One region of the Sinorhizobium numidicum genome, then DNA from elsewhere that is predicted to be linked to it. Evidence: riboswitches for the same ligand, from Rfam matches in the RefSeq annotation. Region 1 holds a riboswitch; the other holds the start of a gene.
The links. A riboswitch is a leader RNA that binds a small molecule or an ion and turns the genes downstream of it on or off. The one in region 1 is predicted to bind thiamine pyrophosphate.
Positions count from the first base shown of each region.

Region 2: linked by a shared signal. The riboswitch ahead of thiB (thiamine ABC transporter substrate binding subunit) and the one ahead of thiC (phosphomethylpyrimidine synthase ThiC) in region 1 are both predicted to bind thiamine pyrophosphate.

Region 1 covers NZ_CP120367.1:1,916,292-1,919,697, forward strand. Annotated here, with positions in the region: gene thiC (phosphomethylpyrimidine synthase ThiC) at 1-1,370, opposite strand, end outside; TPP riboswitch at 1,469-1,580, opposite strand; gene PYH37_RS09090 (ABC transporter ATP-binding protein/permease) at 1,855-3,406, shown strand, end outside.
Region 2 covers NZ_CP120368.1:3,628,338-3,631,743, forward strand. Annotated here, with positions in the region: gene PYH37_RS28645 (thiamine diphosphokinase) at 1-463, opposite strand, end outside; gene PYH37_RS28650 (GNAT family N-acetyltransferase) at 558-1,037, opposite strand; TPP riboswitch at 1,207-1,321, shown strand; gene thiB (thiamine ABC transporter substrate binding subunit) at 1,372-2,400, shown strand; gene thiP (thiamine/thiamine pyrophosphate ABC transporter permease ThiP) at 2,408-3,406, shown strand, end outside.

The sequences.
Region 1 (3,406 bases):
CCGGAGGTGATGTGGTCGTAACCGGGCGCGATGTCGGTCGTCAGCGGCCCGAGCGTGTAGAAGGGTGCCTCGCCGCAGACGGCGAGCTGCTTGTCCATGTTCTCCTTGATCTTGTGCATCGGCACATGGCCGGGGCCCTCGATCATCACCTGGCAGTCCTTCGCCCAGGCGATCTTCGTCAGTTCGCCGAGCGTCTCGAGCTCGGCAAACTGCGCCGCGTCGTTGGCGTCGGCGATCGAGCCGGGCCGCAGGCCGTCGCCGAGCGAGAAGGAAACGTCATAGGCTCGGCAGATATCGCAGATCTCTTCGAAATGCTCGTAGAGGAAGCTTTCGCGGTGGTGATGCAGGCACCATTTCGCCATGATCGAGCCGCCGCGCGAGACGATGCCGGTGACGCGATCGACGGTGAGCGGGATATAGTGCAGCCGCACGCCGGCATGGATGGTGAAATAGTCCACCCCCTGTTCGGCCTGCTCGACAAGCGTGTCGCGATAAACTTCCCAGGTGAGGTCCTCGGCGATGCCGTTTACCTTTTCCAGCGCCTGATAGAGCGGAACCGTGCCGATCGGCACCGGCGAGTTGCGGATGATCCACTCGCGAATATTGTGAATGTTGCGGCCGGTCGAAAGGTCCATGACCGTGTCGGCGCCCCAACGTGTCGCCCAGACCATCTTCTCGACTTCCTCGGTCATCGACGACGTGACGGCGGAATTGCCGATATTGGCATTGATCTTCACCAGGAAATTGCGGCCGATGATCATCGGCTCGGATTCCGGATGGTTGATGTTGGCCGGAATGATCGCCCGGCCTGCCGCGACTTCCTGGCGGACGAATTCCGGCGTGACGAAATCGGGAACCGACGCGCCGAAGCTATCGCCGTCGCGCTTGAGCGGCTCTTTCGCGGCCTTGCGGCCGAGGTTTTCGCGGATGGCGATGAACTCCATCTCCGGCGTGACAATGCCGGCCCGGGCATAGGCGAGCTGCGTCACGGCCTGTCCGGACTTCGCCCGGAGCGGGTGGTGGCGCACGGGAAATTCGGGTGTCAGCCTTTCGCCGGTCGCAAAGCCGTTGTCCTCCGCCTTGACGCTGCGTCCCTGGTAACTTTCGACATCGCCGCGTTTGAGGATCCATTCGTGGCGAAGGCGCGGCAATCCTGCATCAATGCGGATATCAGCGCCGTCGAGCGTGAAAGGACCGGAGGAATCATAGACGGTGACCGGCGGCTCGCCGGAAGTCGGATGCAGCGCGATCTCACGCATCGGCACGCGGATCTCGGGATGGATCTCGCCGGCCTGATGTACCTTGCGGGATGCCGGAAGCGGCCCTTGCGTGACGGAAGGCGTGGTGGAGAGAGGCTTTATAACGTTCATCGTGAGGCTCCAAAATTTGACATTGGAGACCCAGTTCTGAAGCCGGAAGGATGAAAAGACGCTGTGCCGGCAAATTCCGCGAAAACACAGAATCTTGGCTTTGTACGTCCGCACCGTCCCTACGCCAGTATGAACTGGATCAGGTTCAACGGGTCACTGCGCACAACAGCAGTATCTCAGCCCCTTGCCGGGACCCCCCTGGTGAATGGACGCAAATAGTCACCGTTATGGGCGTGGCGTCAAGAGTGATTTTGGTTTCTGCGGTAGCATCGGGGACGGCAAAGGCTCCCGCTCAGTTGAGAGATGAACGCGCAACGGCTATCTTTACAAGGAGTTGATCGCAATCAGAGCGTCCCGGCACGGCATCGTCAGTCGGTCCCGGTCAGGGATGTCGCTGATCTGGTAGCGCACTCGGGAGAAAGCCTTGCACTGGTGGAGCCGCAATTGGGGAAAAAAGCAGCCGCAGTCTACCCCCGTTTCCTCGATGCGCAGCTTCTGGGGTTTGATGTTTGCCTACTGGCTCTCCGAGAGGTGGAAGGAGGCCTGGGGCCTCGCGGCGATCATCATCGTACTTACGGCTTTGTTAGCAATGGCCAGCGTCTGGTTCGCCGAGGCGTCGGGCGAACTTGTCGGGGCAATCGCCTTTCTTCACCATCCAGAAAACCCGACGACGCTCAGGTCCCTTCTGGCAAGCGCGGCAACATTGGCCGCGATCGTCGTGGTCAGGGAAGTCGGTTTCACGGCGGTTCGCCACTTCTTCTCAACGAGCCTCCATCGCAAGTGGCGCGCGTGGCTCGATCGGCGTTTTAACGACGCGCTACTCGATCGCAATCACACGCATCTTCATCTGCAGCATGGCGCCGCAGAGGCCATCCCGTCTGCGGTTGGAGTACCGGACAATATCGATCAGCGCGTCCAGGAATCGATCAAAGGCCTGACTGGCGGCGCCATCGGTCTCGCCATGGGGATCGCCGGCGTGATCCTGTCGCTCTTCTTCGTCGGCGGCAGGATTATCGAAACGTCGACCGAGGTCAGCGGCCTCGAGTTCCTCGGCAGCTACGCCAGCGCCTGTCTAACGCTTGCAGCGGTCGTCGCCTACGTCCCTTTCAATACGTTTGTAGCGGCGAAGCTGGGAGCGATCCAGCAAAGGCTGGATGTCAGAATGCAATGGGCCGAAGGCAGCTACCGCCGCGAGCTGACCACGCTCCTCCACCGCAGTTTCCACGTCGCGGCCTCCCGCGCCGAGGAAGCGCAGAAGGGCATCCACAGGCGGCGCTATCGCGACGTCGACCGCACCTGGGCGAGGCTCAACATCCTCACGGCGATCTATATGGGATTTCAGCTCGTCTACAACTTCTTCGGCTCGCGGATCGTAGCCTACGCGCCCGGACTCCTTCCCTATGTCGAGAACAGGATCAGCCTGCAGGCCTACGTCACCGGCGCCGAGCTCGCCAACGCGATCATTACCGATTGTTCGTGGTTCATACAGGTCATGCCGGACATTGCGACGCTAAGGGCGAACGCACGCCGCGTAACCGATCTTGCAACGGCGATCGAGGACGTGCAACAGCCCCGCGATTTCTATGCCCGCACCGGTCACGCCGAGCTGCGCTATGCCGAGCAGGATCCTCAGCTCGGTTTGACCATCCGGCATCTGGAGTTGATGCACACGGGCGACGATGATCCCTTCGTCACGGCTGGGAACCTCCAGTTCGACCGTGGCGAATGGACCCTCCTCGTCGGCGAATCCGGCACCGGCAAGTCCTCCCTGCTCAAGGCGATCAACGGCCTTTGGGCGCATGGCCGTGGCACCATCGTGCGGCCCAGGAACATGCGGACCTTCTATGCCGCGCAGGACGTGAAGCTGCCGACCGTACCGCTGAAGGAACTGGTCTGCCTGCCCGATCCCGTCGAAGTCCATTCGGACGCTAAGGCCGCGGCAGCGCTCAGCAAAGCCGGCCTTGCGGATTTCGTGGGCGATCTCGCCGAGGAAGGCCGGGACAATCAAAGCTGGGACCGGCTTCTCTCCGGCGGTC
Region 2 (3,406 bases), on a different replicon from region 1:
AGAACAGGCTTCCCTTGGGCAGATCGATCTCCCGCGAGCCGGCGAGCAGCGGATAGGCTTCTTCCTCCCCGGACGTCAAGAATACCGGGAGGCCCTCTTCTGCCAGGGCGACTACCCTTAGAAGGTGCAGGAAGGCGTGGTCGCTGCGCGTCCCGCCGAGCGCGCCGGCAAAGACCAGCGACGTGGCGCCGCGCGAAAGCGCCGCCTCGACTGCGATCTCGCCATCGGTCGCGGTCTTTGCCGTCGGATAATGCTCCTGCGGAACATCGGCAAAGGCCGCAAGCAGCGCATCGTCCGTCGAGTCGAAGTCGCCGACCCAGACATCCGGAATGACGCCGAGCGTCGTCGCATGGCGCATGCCGCCATCGGCGGCGATGAAGCGGCTGCCGGACAGTTGCCGGGCAAGCCGTTCTGTGGGCGTGAGCGCGCCACCGAGAAGGATGGTGAAGGTTGATCCGGTCATGGCAGAAGCCCATAGCGCAAACCAGCTCCGAAGGAAAAGGGCTGAACGCCGTTTCCGGGTCGATCGCGCGCTTTTAGCCGAGGTGGAGTAAGGTTCAGGCCCTCGACGGCTCGTCGGCAGAAAGCATGCCTGCGTAAAGACCGGGCGTCGAACCTGGTATCTCCACCGCGCCGACGGCGCGAGCGTAGAATTCAGCCGGACCGACACCGCCGATAATGGCATAGCCGTAGCCGGCTGCACGCATCGCCATCAGGGTTTCGACAAGCAAGGCCTCGCCGATGCGCCGGCCGCGCATGCCTTCGTCGACGCCCGTCGGACCGAAGAAGCCGAGCGCCGTCACGTCATGACAGGCAAAGCCCACGAGCCGGTCCTGGTGCAGGGCGAGATGGATGCGCGTCGGCGTCGCGGAAAAGGCGGCTTCTGCCTCGCCTGCCCAGCCTGCGCCGAACCGCTCTTCGATCCAGGAGACCACGATCCGGCGTTCGGCCGCCATGGCGCGCCGGATGCTTACGTCGGGAAGCCGCGGAGCTTGGCGTTCAGGCAAGGCATAGAGGCGGACAAGCATGTCTGGCATCGAAATACTCCCCGTTTTGGCGAACAAACGCCGCCGAGCGTTGTTTGAGTTCAGAGCCCTGACAAGCGTCCAGGCCTGTCGCAAACTCTTGATAGCGCAGGCGGCTCGTACGGCAAGTGCTTCCACCCAAACTCCGCTTGCCTTGGCTGCCGCCGGAAGCTAAATCTCTGCTGCTCTAACGGGGTGCCTGGGTTCGCTTGCGACCCGATGGCTGAGAGGCTTCGGGCCAACCCGCGGAACCTGATCCGGCTCGTACCGGCGGAGGGATTAGAAGCGATCGGACCGATACGCGCTTTTCCCGTGCAGCATCAACAACAGGGGAGAGGTGCCCAAAATGTCCAGTTCGCTTCATCGCAACATCAGCCGGCTTGCCATCGCCGCCGTCGCCCTCGCGGCAGTCGCGACCGGCGCCGCCGCCGCTGCCGAAAAGACGCTGACAATCTACACCTATGAAAGCTTCATCACCGAGTGGGGTCCGGGCGCCAAGGTCGCCGAGGCCTTCGAAAAGACCTGCGACTGCAAGGTCGACTATGTCGGCGTCGCCGACGGAGTCGAGCTCCTGACCCGGCTCAAGCTCGAAGGCGAGGCCTCCAAGGCCGATATCGTGCTTGGCCTCGACACCAATCTCGTTACGGAGGCCAAGGCGACCGGCTTCTTCGCCCCCCACGGGCTCGACACCGTCGGCCTGAAGGTCCCCGGTGGTTTCTCCGACGACACTTTCATTCCTTATGATTACGGCCACTTTGCCGTGATCTACGACACCGAGACGCTGAAGAACCCGCCGAAGAGCCTCAAAGAACTGGTGGAAGGCGACCCATCGCAGAAGATCGTCATCGAGGATCCGCGTACGTCGACGCCGGGCCTTGGCCTGCTGCTCTGGGTGAAATCGGTCTATGGCGACGAAGCGGGCGCGGCCTGGTCCAAGCTCAAGGATCGCGTGCTGACGGTAACCCCCGGCTGGTCGGAAGCCTATGGCCTCTTCACCAAGGGCGAAGCGCCGATGGTGCTCTCCTATACCACCTCGCCCGCCTACCATATGGTGGCGGAAAACACCGATCGTTATCAGGCGGCTCCCTTCGTGGAAGGCCACTACATCCAGATCGAAGTGGCCGGCATGACGAAGAATGCGAAGGAACCGGCTCTTGCGAAAGAGTTTCTGGCCTTCATGATCGGCCCCGAATTCCAGTCGATCATCCCGACGACCAACTGGATGATGCCGGTAGGCGCAACCAAGGAGGCCCTGCCGGAAGCATTCGGCAAGCTCGTCAATCCGCAGAAGACCTTCCTGATGTCCTCGGAAGAGGTCGCCGCCAATCGCAAGGCCTGGGTCGACGAATGGCTGGCGGCGATGAGCAAGAATTGAGGCCAGATTGTTTGCCGCCACCGAGAACCGCATGACGATTGCCGCGGGCGCTTTCAGTCTCGGCGGCGTTCTGCTTTTCGTCGGCCTTGCAGCCGTCGCGCTGCTCGCCCAATCTGGCAACGGTGGAGCCTACAGCCTGTTCGACGCCTATATCTGGCGCGTAACGCGCTTCACGCTACTGCAGGCAAGCCTCTCGACGCTGCTCTCGATCCTGTTCGCAATACCCGTGGCCCGCGCGCTGGCGCGGCAGGCGTCCTTCCCCGGCCGTATCTGGTTGCTACGACTGATGGCCCTGCCGCTCGGTCTGCCCGCCCTCGTCGCGGCGCTCGGTCTGATCCAGGTCTGGGGTCGGCAGGGGCTTCTGAACAGGAGTCTTGCCGCAGTCGGATTACAGGAGCCGATCAGCATTTACGGGCTTTTCGGCATCCTTCTGGCGCATGTTTTCTTCAACATGCCGCTTGCCGCGCGCCTGATGCTGGCCGGTATCGAGCGCATTCCGGCGGAGTACTGGCGCACATCCGCCAATCTCGGCATGAGATCGATGGCCGTCTTTCGCTTCATCGAATGGCCGGCGATCCGGGGATTGCTGCCGGGCATCGCCGGTCTCATCTTCATGCTCTGCGCGACGAGCTTCACACTCGTTCTGACGCTCGGCGGCGGCCCCGCCGCAAGTACCATCGAAGTGGCGATCTACCAGGCGCTTCGTTTCGATTTCGACCCGCCCCGGGCGATAGCCCTTTCCGGACTTCAAGTCGGCATGACGGGCGCTCTGCTTCTCGTTCTGAAATTCCTGGCACCGCCGCCGCAGGAAGGCGAAACGACGGGCAAGGCGATCAGGCGTTTCGACGGCATGAGCGGGCTGCCGCGCCTCGCCGACCGGACCGGGCTGGCCCTCGCGCTCGTTTTCGTCGGCTTGCCCTTCGTGGCCATCGCCTATTCGGGCGCGCAGGCGGACTTACCGCGCCTCGTTAGCGAACCGATCTTTCATCGCGCGCTTGCCACCAGC